Regions from separate parts of the Cupriavidus sp. 22TCCZM01-5 genome, predicted to be linked through region 1. Evidence: predicted binding sites of a transcription regulator. Region 1 holds the regulator's gene; each other region holds the start of a gene.
The links. The regulator LexA, encoded in region 1, represses DNA repair genes until DNA is damaged. The targets are predictions, from matches to a motif close to ACTGTATNNNNATACAGT.

Region 2: the regulator LexA is predicted to act here: its motif matches at 4,699-4,716, upstream of AC3FNH_RS19475 (CppA family protein).
Region 3: the regulator LexA is predicted to act here: its motif matches at 4,471-4,488, upstream of imuA (translesion DNA synthesis-associated protein ImuA).

What each region holds. Positions count from the first base shown of each region.
Region 1 covers NZ_JBYOJR010000002.1:149,940-156,185, forward strand. The annotation lists gene AC3FNH_RS02790 (replicative DNA helicase) at 1-1,278, opposite strand, end outside; gene rplI (50S ribosomal protein L9) at 1,479-1,931, opposite strand; gene rpsR (30S ribosomal protein S18) at 1,968-2,246, opposite strand; gene priB (primosomal replication protein N) at 2,250-2,549, opposite strand; gene rpsF (30S ribosomal protein S6) at 2,627-3,001, opposite strand; gene AC3FNH_RS02815 (asparaginase) at 3,104-4,102, opposite strand; gene lexA (transcriptional repressor LexA) at 4,299-4,955, shown strand; gene AC3FNH_RS02825 (hypothetical protein) at 5,058-5,231, shown strand; gene AC3FNH_RS02830 (CHAT domain-containing protein) at 5,651-6,246, shown strand, end outside.
Region 2 covers NZ_JBYOJR010000021.1:32,095-38,340, reverse strand. The annotation lists gene AC3FNH_RS19500 (AraC family transcriptional regulator) at 1-387, shown strand, start outside; gene AC3FNH_RS19495 (FAD-dependent oxidoreductase) at 526-1,710, shown strand; gene AC3FNH_RS19490 (IS30 family transposase) at 1,961-2,923, opposite strand; gene AC3FNH_RS19485 (hypothetical protein) at 3,163-4,254, shown strand; gene AC3FNH_RS19480 (hypothetical protein) at 4,227-4,430, opposite strand; gene AC3FNH_RS19475 (CppA family protein) at 4,748-5,023, shown strand; gene AC3FNH_RS19470 (EamA family transporter) at 5,264-6,109, shown strand; gene AC3FNH_RS19465 (flavin reductase family protein) at 6,087-6,246, opposite strand, start outside.
Region 3 covers NZ_JBYOJR010000015.1:3,509-9,754, reverse strand. The annotation lists gene AC3FNH_RS15685 (error-prone DNA polymerase) at 1-2,024, opposite strand, end outside; gene AC3FNH_RS15680 (Y-family DNA polymerase) at 2,021-3,628, opposite strand; gene imuA (translesion DNA synthesis-associated protein ImuA) at 3,561-4,424, opposite strand; gene AC3FNH_RS15670 (hypothetical protein) at 4,617-5,558, opposite strand; gene AC3FNH_RS15665 (ATP-binding protein) at 6,048-6,246, shown strand, end outside.

The DNA.
Region 1 (6,246 bases):
GATGATTTCGGCCGTGCCCTTGTCCTGCGAATCGGGGTTGTAGACTTCGTCGCGGTAGATGAACAGGATCACGTCAGCATCCTGTTCGATGGCGCCCGATTCACGCAAGTCGGACATCACGGGCCGCTTGTTGGGGCGCTGTTCCAGGCTTCGGTTGAGCTGCGACAGCGCAATCACCGGGCAGTTCAGCTCCTTCGCCAGGCCCTTGAGCGAACGCGAGATCTCGGAGATTTCGGTAGCCCGGTTCTCGCCGCCGCCGGAGCCGGACATCAGCTGCAGGTAGTCGATGATGATCAGGCCGAGCTGCCCGCACTGGCGCGCCAGCCGGCGCGAGCGCGCACGCAGCTCCATCGGGTTCAGCGCCGGCGTCTCGTCGATAAAGAGCTGGGCGTCGTTCATGCGCTGGATGGCATGGGTCAGGCGCGGCCAGTCTTCGTCGAGCAGGCGGCCGGTACGCAGCCGGTGCTGGTCGAGACGGCCGACCGAGCCCAGCATACGCATCGCCAGCTGGGTACCCGCCATTTCCATCGAGAACACCGCGACCGGCAACCCCTGCTCTACCGCCACGTGTTCGCCGATGTTCAGCGAAAACGCGGTCTTACCCATCGATGGACGTCCCGCGACGATGATCAGGTCACCGGCCTGCATGCCGCTGGTCATCTTGTCGAGGTCGATGAAGCCGGTTGGCACACCGGTCACGTCGGTGGTCGAGTCCCGGTGGTACAGCTCGTCGATCCGCTCCACCACCTGCGTCAGCAGCGGCTGGATTTCCTGGAAACCCTTCTGGCCGCGCGAACCCTCTTCGGCAATGGCGAAGACCTTGGACTCGGCCGCATCCAGCAGCTCGCGGACTTCTCGCCCCTGCGGCGCGAAGGCCGACGACGCAATGTCGTCCGCCACGGTCACCAGCTTGCGCAGCACCGCGCGCTCGCGCACGATCTCCGCGTAGCGGCGGATATTGGCGGCGCTGGGCGTGTTCTGCGCGAGCGAGTTCAGGTAGGCCAGTCCGCCCACCTCCTCGGCCTTGCCAGCCACCTGCAGCATTTCATAGACGGTGATGACGTCGGCGGGCTTGGTGGCCGAGATCAGCTTCGCGATGTTCTGGAAGATCAGCCGGTGGTCAAAGCGGTAGAAGTCCGCTTCGGCGATGAAATCGGCAATGCGGTCCCAGGCGGAATTGTCCAGCAGCAGGCCACCAAGCACCGATTGCTCGGCCTCGATCGAATGCGGCGGTACCTTGAGACTTTCAAGTTGGGGGTCGGCGACGGGCGCGTTCATGGGGTGGGATTATACCGGCGGGCAGACCCTGGCCGGCTGACATTTGCGCGGCAACAATTCTGCATCAGGCCTTGACAGCGCCGGGTGTGCTGCAAAAAAAGCGTCATGATACGAATGCGGCGGACAAAGAAAAAGGCAGGAGCCACGCTCCTGCCTTTTTACTTGCTTGCGCCGGACTGGCCGGCACGGCAAGGTCTTGCTTAGACTTGCTCGCCCACGACAGCGACGGTCACGTCGACCACCACGTCGGTGTGCAGCGCAACGCTGACCGGGTGGTCGCCCACCGTCTTCAGCGGGCCGTTCGGCAGACGAACCTGGGCCTTCTCGACCTTGAAGCCTTGGGTGCCCAGGGCAACGGCGATGTCGGCGTTGGTCACGGAACCGAACAGGCGGCCGTCCACACCCGACTTCTGGGAGATCTGGACGGTCTGGCCGTTCAGCTTCTCGCCTTCGGCTTGCGCAGCGGCCAGCTTCTCGGCAGCGGCCTTTTCCAGCTCGGCACGCTTCACTTCGAATTCCTGGATCGCGGTTTGCGTGGCGCGGCGGGCCTTCTTGCTCGGGATCAGGAAGTTACGGGCGTAACCATCCTTCACCTTGACGATGTCACCCAGGTTACCCAGGTTGATCACTTTTTCCAGCAGAATAACTTGCATCGTGTTCTCTCCTTTACGGACCTATGGCCTGGACTATCAGTTCTTGTGCAGGTCGGTGTACGGCATCAGCGCCAGGAAGCGGGCGCGCTTGATGGCCGTATCCAGCTGACGCTGATAGTGAGCCTTGGTACCGGTCAGGCGAGCCGGCGTGATCTTGCCGTTGTCGCCGATGAAGTCCTTCAGGGTGTCCAGATCCTTGTAGTCGATCTGTTCCACGCCAGCCACGGTGAAGCGGCAGAAGCGCTTGCGCTTGAACAGCGGGTTCTGTTGCTGGAAGCGCTTCTTGTTCTTGTTGTCACGTTTGATGAATGCCATGATTCAATCCTTTACGAATGCTTTACATCCGGTGATGTGAAAGACGAGGGCCTTGCTGTTGCGGTGCTTGCGGGTCAGGAATCCTTCGCAGTCGAGCAGCGTGCCGAGCGGCAACCGCTCCAGACGCTGGCCAACCGGGCCGATTCCCATCGCTGCAATGGCAAACTCGACCTGCCTCGGTGTTTCCGCCTCGATCGCCTCGCCGCTGTACTGCAGGATGCAGTTCACGACGGGCACACCGGCCGGGGTATACCTGAGGGCATCGCGTTCCGCCAGTGTGGCGGCTAGCCGAAGCTGGTTCAACGCGTGGCCCCTTGCAGTGTGTTGCCCATGCTGCCGTGGTCAGACTTGCCGGCCACGACCGGCACCGCAGTCCGCACTCAGGCGGCCTGGCCTTCGGTGGTCGTTTGCGCGGCCTTGCGGGCTTCTTCGCGCTGCACTTCCTTCATCATCGGCGAAGGAGCGGTTTCGGCCTTCTTCGTCTGCACGATCAGGTGACGCAGCACGGCGTCATTGAACTTGAAGGCGTGTTCCAGCTCGGCCAGGGTTTCCTTGCCGCACTCGATGTTGACGCAAACGTAGTGAGCCTTGGCCAGCTTCTGGATCATGTAAGCCATCTGGCGACGGCCCCAGTCTTCCACGCGGTGAACCTGGCCGCCTTGCGACGTCACGAGCGACTTGTAACGCTCGATCATGGCCGGCACTTGCTCGCTCTGGTCCGGATGGACGATGAAAACGATTTCGTAATGACGCATTGACGCTCCTTTTGGGATGAGCCACCCGGGCGTCACGTCCGGTGTGGCAAGGTTGAATAGCCCTAAATTATAGCTCGACTGTTGACAATCGCGCAACCGCGCTCACGCCGCCGCGAATAGCGCCTGGAGCCGGTCCGGCGCAGCGGCCAGCCCCGGGTCCTGCGCCAGGGCCAGCAACAGCAGCACCCTGGCCTTATAGGGATTCAGGTCGGCAGCGGAAAGGAAAACGCCACCATCCGGGTCGGCAACTGGCGGAATCGCCACATGCCCCGCCCCTGTACGCGAACTCCGCACCACGGCCACACCGGCCGCCGCGGCATCCCTGAGCGCTGCGATCAGTGTCTCGTGCACCGACCCATTGCCCGCCGCCGCCACGATCAGGCCACGCACACCCGCGGCCACCATCGCGTCCACCGCGATGCGGCCGGGCTGCGCGTAGCTCGCGATGATCTCGACATCCGGCCAACGGGCCGGCACCAGCAAGGCAGCCGCTATGGCGTGCGCAGGCTTGCGCGCCAGCCGCACCAGTTCATCCTGCACAAAGCCCAGCGGACCGGTCACTGGCGATACAAAGGCATCCACCGACGAGGTATGCGCCTTGGTCACGTCGCGCGCCGCATGAACCTGCTGGTTCAGCACCACCAGCACGCCCTTGCCGCGCGCATCTGGATGGCCAGCGACGCGCACGGCATCGAGCAGATTGAGCGGACCATCGGCCGACAGCGACGTCGACGGCCGCATGGCCGCAGTCAGCACCACCGGCACCGGGCATGCCTGCGTCAGGTGCAGGAACATCGCCGTCTCTTCGAGCGTGTCCGTGCCATGCGTGATGACGATGCCGGCCACATCCGGCTGCGCCGACCAGTGCCGCACGCGCTCCGCGAGCGTCGACCAGAGCGAGAACACCATGTCCTTGCTGTCGACCTGCGCCACCTGTTCGGCCTCGACCCTGGCCACCGACTGCAACGCCGGCACTGCCGCCAGCAGCGTTGTCACGGGTACCGTCGCAGCCTGATAGCGCGCGCTGCTGGCCGGGTTGGTCGAGGCGCCGGCAATGGTGCCGCCGGTGGCAAGGACCACGATGCGGGGAAGCTGGGACATGGTCGGGATGCAGGAAGCTGAGGTCCGGCGATTGTACCCGCGGCATGCGGGCAAATCGGAAGTCGAGCAGACACTTCTGAAATTCTGCTTGCGCTTGCGCCGATACTGTATAAAATCACAGCATACTGTTTAAACATACAGTGCCCGCCTGGCTGGCAGCGGTATCGCACCGGGGCACTCATCACGGAACGCTTCCATGGCGACCCTGACACCCCGGCAGCAGCAGATTTTCGACCTGATCCGCAACACGATCCGCGGCACGGGCTTCCCGCCTACGCGCGCCGAGATCGCTGCGGAGTTCGGCTTCTCGTCGCCCAATGCCGCAGAAGAGCACCTGCGGGCGCTGGCGCGCAAGGGCGTGATCGAACTGACGCCGGGCGCATCGCGCGGCATCCGGCTCAAGGTAGCGCGCAGCGATTCCGAATCCCCTGACCAGTTTTCGCTGCCGGTGTCCGGCATCATGCAGCTGACGCTGCCGCTCGTGGGCCGCGTCGCCGCCGGCAGCCCGATCCTCGCCGCCGAGCATATCGACCGCCAGTACCAGGTCGATGCCACTGTCTTCGACGAGCGTCCCGACTACCTGCTGCGCGTGCGCGGCCTGAGCATGCGCGACGCCGGCATCCTCGACGGCGACCTGCTGGCCGTGCGCAAGGCCAGCGAAGCGCCCAACGGCAAGATCGTCGTGGCCCGCCTGGGCGACGACGTCACCGTCAAGCGCCTGCAGCGCCGTGGCGGCACGATCGAGCTGATCGCGGAAAACCCGGATTTTCCGAACATCGTGGTCACGCCCGGACGCGAGGAATTTTCACTCGAAGGCATCGCCGTCGGGTTGATCCGCTCCTCGGGCTTCTGACCAGCGCGGCCAGCCGCGCGCTGGCCGCCCTCCTCCTTGCAGTGCCGACGCCGCCCGCATGACGAGTGTTGACCCCGCTTTTGCCAATCGAGAGGTGTAGCCATGCCGCAAATCGAACACATTGCAGCCGCCCGTCAGCCCGTCAAGCCGGTGCCGTTCCGGCAGTCGAAGGGCGTCCGCATCTACCAGGGCGCGCAGCGCCGCACCATGGTTGGCAGCATGGCAGCCATCTGCCGGATGCTGGAACTGGCCGAGCCGACCAAGCTCCTGGCCTGAGTCCCGCCGGCAAGAACCGGCAGGGGTCGTCATCCGGCCCTTGAATGGCGGATTCATCGAGAATTGCATATTCCGCAAATCTCATCTTCATTTGTTTTATCTGCGACATCTTTCCATCGAGGGTGCCAGCTTCTAGCCTTCAGTTAGCAGGCACAGCGTGCCCCGGCGCCGTCGCAGAACGGCCCAACCGCAGCATGGCACGCCATTGAACCGGGCCGGCTCGCGCGCATTGCCGCCGCCGGCCGCCAGCCTAGCGTTGCCGGGGTAATTGCGAACGCCAGCGACGGTGCCGGTGCCGGTGCCGTCAGCGAATCGGCATGGGGGGCATCATGGCCGCCATCGAAACGCCTTGCGCCAGGACTTTGCGTCGCGGCGACCCGCTCGGTGCGGCATAGCCCTGCCTTGACGACGGACCGCCCATGCCGCGCAACTATTCCGAACTGGAAATCGTGATCGGCACGGATGCCGCAGGCGGATATGAAGCCGAGGCCAGGCACCGCGTGCCCGAAGGCGATGTGATCACCCCACGCGTGCCGATGCCGCTTGCACCCGACGACCCCGCGGTGCGCGACGCGGATCCGCAGGTGTGCGGCCGCGCACTGGCCGCCGCCCTGTTCGCCGCGCCACCGCTGCGCGACGCCTTCGTCCTCGCGCAGGCATCGGCCAACGAACGCCACCTGGACCTGCGCGTGCGCCTGCGCATCGGCGTCGACGCGCGCGCATTGCACGCGCTGCCATGGGAAACGCTCTACGACCCCGCAGGCGAGCACGCGTTGTTCATCACCCAGCGCTGCTTCTTTTCGCGCTACCTGTTTGCGCGGGAAATGCGCCTGCCGCGCCTGCGCGCACGCAGCGACGTAAGCGCGCTCGTGGTGGTGGCGAACCCAAGCGGACTGGGCCCCGAACTGAAGCCGATCGATGCCGCCGGGGAAGCCGCGCGCACCGTCGCCGCGCTGGCGCCGATTCCCGCGAAGGCCCTGGCGGAACCCGGCCACGCCACGATCGACCGCATCTT
Region 2 (6,246 bases), on a different contig from region 1:
ATCCTGGGCGAGTATCTGCGCACGCCCGCGGCCGTGCGTCAGGGCACGCCGAACGTCCTCGACGACCCCGGCATCGCGCGCGCGGTTGCCGCCATGCAGGAAGAGCCGCAACGGGACTGGAGCATCGCCCAGCTCGCTGCTGTGGCGTACCTGTCGCGCACGGTATTCGTCGAGCGCTTTCGTGCGCTGCTAGGCGTACCGCCGATGCAGTACCTGAGCGCCTATCGCATGAACCTGGCTGCCGAACGGCTGCGCCAGCCGCGCGCACGGATTGCCGATGTCGCCGAAACCACGGGCTATACATCCGAAAAAGCATTCTCACGCGCATTTCAGCGCTGGATTGGTGTGTCGCCCACTCGATACCAGCGCGACGCATCGGCGCCCTGACGCTTCCTCGGGCTGCGGATCCGGACGATCGGTGCCCGAATCCGGCGTTCTGGAGGTTGAGTCTGGCAGGGCGCCTGCCCAATAATTCTGCTCAAATTTCGCTCAATCGCCCGCGCTGGCGAACAAGGAGACTTGGGCATGAAGCAGGTGGAACACGCACTGATCGTGGGAGGTGGTATCGCCGGCTGTGCGGCGGCCATTGCACTGGCACAGGCCGGTGTGCGAGTGACGATGCTGGAGAAGCAGCAGGAATGGAGATTCCAGAGCTCCGGCATCTTCATCTATCACAACGGCCTTGCGGCGCTCGGCAGCCTCGGGGTACTTCCGCAGATCGTGTCGGGTGGCTTTGCCATTGCTGATGGCCGGAATATTTACCTGGACCATCGCGGCGAACCGATCACCGATACGTACTATCCGTCCCGGCACCCGAACATTCCGCCGATCATCGGCATTCGTCGGGCCGAGATGCATCGCATCCTCGCCAGTCGCCTCGACGCCCTACGCGTCGATATCCGTCTCGGCACTACTGCCGTCCGGATTGACCAGAACACGGCAGAGCACGTCACCGTCACGCTATCCGATGGCACCACTGGCCAGTATGACCTCGTGGTCGGGGCAGACGGCATTCGCTCGGAGATCCGTCGCCTTGTCGCGGGTGCGCAGGAGCCGATCTATACGGGACTTGGCGTCTGGCGCAGCGTGCACCCGCGTCCGAAGGACCTCACCGCGAAGATCATGATGATGGGGACCGGTAAGCGGCTTGGCATCATGCCAATCAGCGATGATCAACTGTACCTGTTCGGCACGCTGCCCGAGCCCGCCGGGCAATGGTATGAGCGGGCCGATTGGCCGGCGCTGATGCAAGCCCGCTTTGCGGAGTTCGATGGCCCGGCGCGCCAGTTCCTGGACGCGCTCTCGGTCGACGCCGAAGTCCTCTACACCGCCGTGGAGGAGGTTGCCGCTCCGCTGCCTTGGCACCGTGGCCGTGTGATCATGATCGGTGATGCCGCGCACGCCTCCACACCTTTTATGGGACAAGGCGGCGCGATGGCGCTCGAAGACGCGGTGCTACTGGCGGAGATGCTGTCACGTGACGTCGACGTTGAGACCACGCTGCGAGCCTTTGGCGATGCACGCTATCCGCTGTGCAAGTTCGTGCAGGACACCTCGCGTAAAGTCGGCGAGGCCGGGGCACAGGAAGACGCGGACATTACCAGGACGCGCAACGAAACGATGCGGCGCACCGCGCAGCGACAGGTGGACGATTTTTACGCGAGAATGGATGTGCTACGCAGTCAATTGCCCTTGGCGCATAGCGCCTGACAGGCTAGGTACAAGCGCGCCTAGCCGCGCGCAAGCTCGAGCTTCTCGACAGTGGTCGACGAACTCGATCAGCCCATCGAGGTGAGGCATATCTCCGATGCATAATCTCCTCGCCAGTCGCTAATGGGGGCACGGCGAGAAATCACCGATCGGCTGAACGGAGGGGTAGTGGGACGTTGCGAGCGACAGCTATGGTCTAATTGCGGTCGCACGCTGATCCGTGCGCGAATGACTCAGAAGGGTTGCGGATTCAACCGGTCGATGCAACGGTTTGATGGAATCGTTCAGCCGGGGTATCGAAGTTTAGAGTCTTGCGCGGACGTTCATTGAGCCGCCTCGCTACGGCATTGAGCTTGGCTTGCGAATAGACCGAGAGATCGGTTCCCTTTGGGAAGTATTGTCTCAAGAGACCATTCGTGTTCTCGTTGGAGCCGCGTTGCCAGGGGTTCTGAGGGTCACAGAAGTAGACCTGGATATCCGTGGCCACGGTAAAGCGGTTGTGATCGGCCATCTCTTTTCCGCGATCCCACGTCAGCGATTTGTAGAGCTCCTGGGGCAGTTTGCGCACATGCTTGATGAGTGCATTGACGACTGTCTCGCTGTCTTTGCTGGCGACCTTCACCAGCATCACAAACCTCGTCTGACGCTCGACCAAGGTGACGATCTGGCTGTCAGCATTGCCGAAGAGCAGATCGCCTTCCCAGTGGCCTGGTATCGCGCGATCCTCAACGGTCGCAGGGCGCTCGCTTATCGAAACGGCACCGCTGATTCTTCCACGCGGCACCGCTGATTCCTTGAGCCAGCCTGCAACTTGCTCAGGCAACCACTGCAACTGAAGCTTGCTTGCCACAACCTGTGCAAGTACCCGGTTCCTGACGAGCTTACATGTCTTTGGACGACGGGCGTGCTCCCAGGCGAGCTGGTCCGCCTGATTCGCCCGATAAACCTGACTGCCACCATTGCGCCGGACCTCGCGGCTGATGGTAGATGGCGCACGCCCTAGCCGGGCTGCTATGGATCGGATGGAGTGGCCGGCGACTACCGCGCGCGAAATCTCCTCTCGTTCGGCAAGCGTCAACGCCAATTGCGCCCCCAAATAAACGCCGATCTTGGGGGTCCGGCTGCGCAAAAATCTCGACACCAGACGCCCCGCTTCTCCTCGGCGCCGCTTGCCGACCGAGCGGTGCTGTATTAGATTCCTGCTGTGGGGCAGGCCTGTCCCCCGACTCGGCTCACCTGAGAACGCGTGACGCGAACAGGCTGCAGTAAAGCGGGCTGTCAGGACCGGGGGTCAGTGAGCGCCAATGCCGGTCCTGGCGCCGCCCGCCCCCGACTTTTCAGCCGCTGAGCCCTCTGCCCGTCCGTCAAAGCCGGTTTCTAAGTTCAAAACGGGATCGACCTTATTCTCAATGGGTCCCCGGCAATATGCCGGTCCACTACCCGTCACTGCCCATGCCCAGATTCAAGTCGCCCTTCGAAGGAAAGCCGGCTCGGCTCGATTGGAGTGGCATTTTTACGTTCCATCCCGACGTGGACCTCAAGCTGATCGGTATGTCGTTCAGTGGATTGTTCGCGAGCGAGGGGCTCCGTTCCCTCTATACGCGAATGAAGGCGGCGGAGGGTCTTCCCGTCAACGACCCTGTCGCCTTTCGCGTCCTTACTGATCTCACGAAGGCCGTACCCGATTTGCCAATGAACGGTCTTGTGCAGAAAGCTATTATCAGCGGTGATCTAGGGCCACTTGAGCAAGCGGACCGCGAACGCTCCACGGGCATGTGGGAGTTCGTGCTTCAGGGTATGAAGCACCAAGGAAAGAAATCGATCCCGTCGAGCTGGAGATGGCTCTGTCAGGTCGAATCTGCGGCGAGCGTTCCGAGAGACCTGCTGCCAACGCAAGGCGGCGCCGCAGCCATCAAGGCTATTCGGGCCGATCGCCTACTTTCTCTATGCATAGATGACCGTTCGGCGGCGCTGATTGGTGCCAACTCATCGTGGGAGCCGCTGCTGGAGCCGCGCGCCCTGGTTGCGCTCGAAATTCGCCTCGCTCTAGCCGCATATCTCGCCAGGGAACATTGCGCTGACATCGACTCTAAGGAATCGGGGTACCTGGACTTGGTACCGCCCCCAGAAGACGTTCGTCCCCCAGGCGCGAAGCTGATCAACTGGTTAATGTTGAAGCTTGGAGCGAGGTCGACAACGGACCTTTTCAAGATGGCGCCATACACCGGCCGCCATTCCGTGGTGAGCCTTCCTACGTTGAAAGGATGGAGAGCAGGCAAGAATCTTCCCGAGTCAACCACGCTCTGCGCCTTGGCAAAGCCCCTTTTGACCGAGGAAGGCTTTTCGGAGCTGAGGTCGCGGTACGTGGTCACCAAACATCTTCAGTTTGTTGCCCACCTCGGCGACCGGCTTGCAACGATCCTGAGCATCAAAGGAAGGACTGACGCGGGACCACTTCCATTCCAGTTCCAATCGGTCGAGTCGTGGATGGCGAGCCGCTATCCCTTTTGGCTCGCTCATCCCGAATCCTTGACGCTTAAATAGATGTCAACGGCGCTTGCTCCCACCGGGCTTTGAGGCGTCGGCTGCGCGGTTTTCGTATCAACAATTTTTTGGACCTTGGATGCAAAACCACCGCTTTTGACTTGCCCATTTCCCTTGACGGCCTCGCCTCCCATTAGCCGCGCTTTGTCACCTTCGTTGAATGGCTTACCCGACATGTGAATCTCCTTAGATTTGTTTGACCCTGATCTCCAGGGACGAACAAATTCTCAGGGGAAACCAGCACCACGTCGGTATATCAGTTTGCAAAGTGCCTTATACTCAACATTAACTTGACTCCTCGCGACCACCACTCCGTCATCAGGCATCAAGGAGATGGAGACACTTCGCAAACAAAGATAGCCTCGACCCAGACGCTAAATGTCGTTTAAGCGAATTATTGTCGGAGGTCATCGCGCGGCATATTCTCCTTGCCTGTCATCCGATACTGTATATATTTACAGTACCTGTATGGATGAACAGTGCGAGGAATGCCATGGAACATCTGATCCGTGTCCAGAACGACTATGATCGCCAGGTGCTGGCCTGGCTGCGCGCGCGCATCGGCGATGCCGCGCTACAGTCCGCGGCGGGCCGGCTGGCAGGCGCGCGCAAGCCCTACCTGTCCACCATCTGCCGCAGCCTGGGTATCCGCCCGCCCACGCGCCGGGATTTCGCCCAGGAAACGGCGCGCATGCACCGTGCGGTTGGCGACCAGTACCTGGCGCGCATCCGCGCCATCCTGGCGGCACCGGCCGGCGCCGCCCGCTGATCCGGCTGCCTGCGGTGGCTGCGCAGTGACTATGATCAATCACGACGCTGTGTGCGGCGAGGACCGCGCCGCACCCACACCGCAACTCACCGGACAAGAACATGAGCAAGACCGGTTGCATCGGCCTGGGGGGCTTTGGCTCGAACCATGCGGCGCTGATGCGCGCCATCGAAAGCCCCTCCCCGTTCTCGCTTGACGACGCCTATGCAGGCTGAGCCGGCCACTGCGGCGCCGGCCGCCATGACGCACGCTCGCGTCGTCCTGCTGACGGCTGTCACCATGCTGGCCTTTGCCGGCAATTCGATCCTGTGCCGACTCGCGCTCAAGGGCACGGCGATCGACGCGGCCAGCTTCACGCTGGCCCGGGTCGTCAGCGCGGCGGCGGCCTTGTGGCTGATCCTGCTGGTCCGTCATGGCCCGCGCCGGGTGGCGGTTGGCGGCAACTGGCCGTCGGCACTGGCGCTGTTCGCCTATGCGGCAGCGTTCTCGTACGCATACCTCCACCTTTCCGCCGGGACAGGCGCGCTGCTGCTGTTCGGCGCCGTGCAGGCAACCATGACCGGCTATGGCCTGTACGCCGGCGAGCGCCTGCGCGCCTGGCAATGGCTGGGGCTCGCGCTGGCGCTCGGCGGACTGGCGTGGCTCGTGCTGCCGGGGCTGTCGGCGCCGCCGCCGGGCTCATCGTTGCTGATGGTCGTGGCCGGCATCGCCTGGGGCATCTATTCGCTGCGCGGCAGGGGGGCGGCCGATGCCATTGCCGCCACCGCCGGCAACTTCGCCCGCGCCATGCCGCCGGCGCTTGCTCTGGCCTTGCTGATGCACGCGCAGCGCCGCCTCGACGGCGCCGGGCTGGCGTGTGCGCTGGTGTCCGGCGCCCTCACCTCCGGACTGGGCTACGTGGTCTGGTATGCGGTCGTGCCGCAGCTGCGTGCCGCCACCGCCGCGACCGTCCAGCTCAGCGTGCCGGTGATCGCGGCGGCGGGTGGCCTGGCGTTGCTCGGCGAAGCCATGACCTTGCGGCTGGCCGTCAGCGCTGCCGCCGTGCTCGGCGGCATTGCGCTGGTCATTGCGGGCAAGCCGCGCTGATTCCCGCAAAGCCCCCGGCGTGGAACACCAGTGGCTCGCCCCGGTTCATGCGGTAGGACACGATCTCCACAATGAACAGGACGTGATCGCCGACCTTGCGCGCGCTGCGCGGGCGGCACACGAAGCAGGCCAGCGCG
Region 3 (6,246 bases), on a different contig from region 1:
GGCCGCACGATGGCCACCTCCACCACCAGGTCGTAATAGTTGCGCGGCTGCAAGCGCGGCAGCATCGACTGCTGCGCGCGCGATTCGATCTGGAACACGCCGACGGTATCGGCGTGGCAGATCATCTCGTAGGTCTCCTTGTCTTCCTTCGGGATGTCTTCCATCCGCGCCGGCACGCCGGCCCTGGCAAGATCCTCATCCGGATTCGGCAGCAGCGCGAGCGCGCGGCGGATCGCCGACAGCATGCCCAGCGCGAGCACGTCCACCTTGAGCAGGCCCAGCGATTCGAGATCGTCCTTGTCCCACTGGATCACGCTCCGGTCGGCCATGGCCGCGTTCTCGATCGGCACCAGCCGCGACAGCTTGCCGCGCGCCATCACGAAGCCGCCCACGTGCTGCGACAGGTGGCGCGGGAAGCCGCGCAACTGCTCGGTCAGGCTGGCCCACTGCTGCACCGCCGGCGATTCGCGGTCCAGCCCGTAGCGGCCGATGCGGTCCAGGAAGCCCTGCCCGCTTTCCCACCAGGCCTGCCCCTTGACCACCTGCTCCACCACGCTGGCATCGATGCCCAGCGCGCGCCCCACGTCGCGCAGCGCGCTGCGCGAGCGGTAGGTGATCAGCGACGCGGCCAGCGCGGTGCGGTCGCGGCCGTACTTGCCGTAGATGTACTGGATGATCTCTTCGCGCCGCTGGTGCTCGAAGTCGACGTCGATATCGGGCGGCTCGTCGCGTTCGCGCGAGAGGAAGCGGCCGAACAGCAGGTTGGCCTGCTCGGGGCTGACCTCGGTCACGTACAGGCAGTAGCAGACCAGCGAATTGGCCGCCGAGCCGCGGCCCTGGCACAGGATGCCCCTTGCGCGCGCCTCGCGCACGATGTCGTGCACGGTCAGGAAAAAGTGCTCATATTGCATGTCCTCGATCAGCGTCAGTTCCTCTTCGAGCTGCTTCTCCCATTCCGGCTTCAGCCCGTGCGGAAAACGCACGCGCTTGCCGGCCTCCACTTCCTTGCGCAGGTAGCTGATCGGCGTCTCGCCCTTGGGCACCAGTTCCTCGGGATACTCGTAGCGCAGCGTATCGAGCGAGAAATCGCACAGCCCGGCAATCTTCAGCGTCTGCGCCAGCGCCTCGCGCGGATACAGGCGCGACAGCACCTGGCGCATGCGCAGGTGCTGCTCGGCATTGGGCGCGAGCGCCATGCCGCATTCGGGCAGCGGCTTGCCCAGCCGGATCGCGGTCAGCACGTCGGACAGCGGCTTGCGCGAACGCACGTGCATGGTCACCGCGCCCGCTGCCGCCAGCGGCACGCCGGACTGTGCCGAAGCGGCCTCGATCCGGCTGCGGTGCAGCGCATCGGCATGGCCCTGAAGCTGCTCCAGCGCGATCCACGCGCGTTCGCCAAAGACCTCGCGGCACCATTGCGCCTGCGCCAGCAAGTGCGAGGGATCGGGGCAGTAGTCGGGCAGCAGCAGTGCCAGGCAACCCGGCATGCCGCGCAGGTGTAACTGGCCTTCTTCGGGCACCGACAGGTCGTCCGGATGCAGCCGGTAGCTGCCCTTCTGCGCGCGCATGCGGCCCAGCGTGATCAGCTCGCACAGGTTGCCGAAACCGTCGCGGTGCTGCGCGATCAGGATCAGCCGCAGCGGTGGCCGTTCGCCCTCGCCTGCCGGCGCGGTCAGGCTGAAGCGGCTGCCGATCAGCAGCTGGAAGGCATTGGCGGCTTCGGCGTGCTCCTTCAGCGCATTGAGTTCGCCGTCGTCCTGCGGGTCGCCGGCGGCCGCCTCGCAGCGTTCCACGGCATCCTTCAGGCGCGTGCGCAGTGTCTTGATGGCGTCGTGCGCGCGCGCGGTGCCCGCCACCGAGCATTCATCGGTCAGCGCGATGCCGCGATAGCCGAGCTGGAAGGCACGCTCGATCAGTTCGACCGGATGCGACGCACCGGTCAGGAAGGTGAAGTTGGAGATGCAGTGCAACTCCACGTAGTCGGGCAGCGTGGGCAGCCACGCGGACAGCTCGGGCACGCTCATGCGAACAACCCATGCAGGAACCAGCGGTATTCGCCGCCGTCGTCCTGCCCGTCACGCCCCGGATGGCCGGGGCGCTCGCGGTAGACCCAGCAGCGCAGGCCATCGGCGCGCTCGGCGATGAAGTAATCGCGCGTGGCCAGCGCGCCGTCCCACCAGCCGGCTTCGATCCGCTCCGGCCGGGTCAGCATGCTCAGCGGGCCGCCGTGGTTCGGACGGTGGTTGCGCACCGGCAGCGGCTGCGGCTGCGGCAGCAGCCACAGCGGGCGCTCGGGCAAGGCCGGCAGCGGTGGCAGCGGCGCGCCCGCCGGCTTGCCGGCGGCCTCGTCGAGCGGGCACCAGCGGTTGGCGCACTCGGGCCGGTGGTCGGCCAGTGGCTGCGGCTGCAGCACGTTGTCGCGGCCCAGGCGCGCGACCAGCGTGTCGAGCACGCGGCCCAGCTCGGCCGGCGTGCCGCCGGGCTCGGGGAACAGCGCATCGCTCTGCGGCAGGTATTCGGCCATGGCCTCCACGCGCAGCGCCAGGCCGGTCACGGGGGCATGGAAATGCAGCTGGTCCAGCTTCTCGCGCAGCAGGCGCGACAGGTGCGCCGGATCGCGGCTGGGCTGGGCCACGCCCACTGTCACGGGCGTGCCCACGGTATCGACGCCGAGCCGGTAGCGCTCATGCTCGAGCACCAGCACGCAGCGCGTGACCCCGGCCTGTTGCACCGCCAGCCAGCCGGCCAGCGCCAGCAGCAGGCGCTGCGCACCGGCCAGCACGCCTTCGGCCGATTCGATGCGGCCCGGCAGGTCCATGCGCTGCGCGAACGCAGGCGGCGCGGCAAACCAGGTGAAGCTGGCCGTGGCCTCGCCATAGGCCTGGTCCAGCCGGGCCAGCAGTGCCGGGCCCAGCCGGCGCGCGAGCCCGGCGCGCGGCAGGCGCCGCACCTCGCCCAGCGTGCGGCAGCCGATGCCGTCGAGCCAGGCCGGATCGGCCAGCAGGCGCAGCACCTCGACCGGCAGGCGGTCCAGCAGGCGGCCCATGCGCGCGGCCTGCACCGCCCGCCGCGCCGGCCGCACGATGCCGCGGCGGGTACGGCGCATGGGCTGGCGCGCGAGCCACGCCGCGCCATGGGCCGTGGCCCCGCTGCCCACCTGCGCAAACGTGCCGAGTTGCCGCACGCACGCGCGCACCGCCCGGCACAGCGCGCGGTGGCCGCCGAACAGGCGCAGGCTGGCGGTGACGTCGAGCATCAGCGTGGCCGCTTCCGGGTCTTCATCGAATGTCACCAGCGGCGTGAAATGCAGCAGCGCCAGCGCCGCCGCGTGCAGCAGCGCGGCTTCGGCGGCCGGGTCGCGCTCCAGTTGCACGACCTCGGCCGACAGCGCCTGCACGCCGCCGCGCCGCATGCCGAAACCCACGCCCAGCGCCATGGCCGGGGCGTTGGCCAGCATCACCCGTTCGCGCTCCATCACCACCACCGGCACGGCATGGTGCAGCGTGCCAAGGGCGGAGACGGGCGTGGAGGAAGACGCCGCGGAAGGCGGCATGGCCGGCTCAGGCCAGCTCGGCTGCAGCGCGTCCAGCGACAGGCGCGGCAGATGCACCGCGATCCAGTACGACATGGGCGGAACCTCCCGCAACAACAGGTGAAACAGCCGGGACAGGCGCGGCATGGCCGCCGCGGCGGGCGCCCTCCAGGCCATCCAGCCGCAGCCGCAGCGGGGCCTCGCGCACCGGCCCGCGCCGCTTGTGGAAGACGATGGACAGCGCGTTGCCCGGCAGCGGCGACAGCAGCAAGCGCAGCACCGCCGGCGACGACTCGCGCAGCGCCGTGGCCGGCCGCATGGCCCACACCGCGGCGTCGCCGGCCTGCGCCAGCACTTGCAGGCGGCGCACCGCTTCCGGCCGCGCGGCCGGCAGCCATACCAGCACCGCGCCGAACGCCTGGCTGCGCAGCATCTGCTCGGCCGCCCACAGCACATCGGCCTGCTGCGCGTGCTTGCCGGCACCGGCGGCCGCCCGCACCCAGTAGAGCTGGCGCGCCGGCAAACCCGCCGCGGCCAGCCCCATCGCATTGGGCAGGTAAGGCGGCCCCACCAGCCCGATGCGCCGCCCCGCCGCCGCCAGCGCCCGCAGCGCCGGCAGCAGCAGGCGCAGTTCGCCCGCCCCGCCCTGCGTGGTCAGCAACTCCGTCACCCCGCCCACCGGCCAGCCGCCGCCGGGCAATTCCGCCGCCAGTCCGGCATAGCCGGCCGGCCACACCGGCTGGCTGCCGGCGCGGCCAAGCTGGCCGGCACGCCACAGGCTGGGATAGCGATGCTCGAGCGCGGCCACGGCCGCCTCCCGGCTTGGCGGCGGATGCTGGGCAGGCGCAGGGAAAGCGGGAGCCTCCGCGGCGGGGGCTGCGGGTGCGGTCATGTGAATGTTGAGTCTCGCCGGCGTGGCGAATAGTGGTTTTACGATAACTGTATATTTATACAGTATTCGAGGCAATGCAAGGGGGTAGGTGGAATGTGATCAACTCGTTCCGGGAAACCGGAATTGGCCACTCTATTCCAACCTTAGCGGCTGCGAACGTGTAGTTCGCAGCCGCTACTACTATCGCGCACGCTAACTCATGATCGGTGCCATCGCAGTTTCGATTCTGGAAAGCTGGTTCCCGGTAATCATGCCACTGAGAACCTGACTGAAGCGGGGCTCCTGCACTCCGGAGATGATGTATTGCCACCTGTATGCGGCAAGCAGGCCGATGCGCACTGCATCCTTGTCAGCCATCGACAGCGGTCGTCGGCAGATCATGGCAAAGTAGTCAGCGTCCGCACTGGCCTGAGTTTGCAGAATGCCGTCCACGGCGGCGACCAGTTCGATCAGATCGTTGACAGCTGCGTCACGTTCTTCAGGCGAAAGCCTCCCATCTTCGCGTTGCCATTCGATTTCATCGAGAATCGCATGCTGTGATTCCTCGCGCCAGTGATAGAGAAAGACATCTTTCCATAGTTCAGAGGAGTTCATGTCGCCGTCGATGCTGCCTCGATAGTGCGCGAGCACGAAGAGTTCGATGTGGCAGGTTAGAGCGAGCACTGACCACGTGGACTTCCCGAGGACGAACGAGGCCACACTATTTGCTTCCGGCAAGAACGTATAACCAGCTGGCATGCCTTCGGCGCACATGCGTTCGATGCGGCGAAACAGCTCCTGGTGCTTGATTTCTTCGTCACCGAACCGGACCAGGGCTTCCAGCGCGATCTGGTCGCCGAGTCGGTAAGGGCCGCTCATCTCCAGTACCTTCGCCGCGATGAAGCGTTCGACGAGACCAAACATGTTCGCATACGTACGGCCCTGAATCTGACTGAGCAGACGCTGCTCGTCGTGTCCGAGAAAGGCGAGAGAATCGACCTTTGATAGAGCGTCCGGCAGAAATTTCTTCGTAAAATCGAAGCTTCGGCCACGAATTACGTCGCGGTCGATATCCCAGCGGACGCGCTTGGATGCAGCGATGCACTTGGCGTAGCGGTTGGTGATCACCTTTTGCCCATCAGTCATGATTTCCATTGAAACTCTCCTTCGATACGTCTCACGTCCCGTGGCGGCCGCGAGCGACGACTGTCCTCCGACCCTGCACGGTTCGAACGCCGGGCGGCGGTTTGAGGCACCGAGGTGTGGATCTGCCGCCTGGCGCAAGCGATGGTGCCGCCCGGATTTGCCATCCTTCCGAATGGCAAGCCACGTTTGGACTACGGCAACATCACGATTCCAACTATCGTTGGCTGACGTCAGCAATCCGTGAACAGCGGGCGAGGCCGCGTAAAAACGCCGTAAAAAGAGTTCTCATGAAAGCAGCCGCATCTTGCCGGGTAGCCTGCGCAAAGGCCGTATTCGAGTCAGCAACCAACCCCATGCCTACTCCGACCCTTTGTAGGACGAGGTGAACCTAAAGAAGTGACCTGCGCGAGACAGCGGGAGCGCAGTCTTCACTGATACCTGACAGTCGCGCCGGGCGGACTAGACTTTTCGAGAGCGACGCTTCACCTCACGCACGACATGGCCCGGCTCAAGATAGAAGTCCTCGGAGGCCTGCAAATCAGGCTTGCCGGGCAGCATGGATCGCTGGCTTTTCCCACCAGGAAGAGCAAGGCCGTCCTGGTCTACCTTGCCTTGTCGCCGGGCATGCTGCGGTCGCGAGAGCAACTGGCCAGCGTGCTTTGGGAGCGCAGCGCGGAGGAGCAGGCAAGAGCCAGTT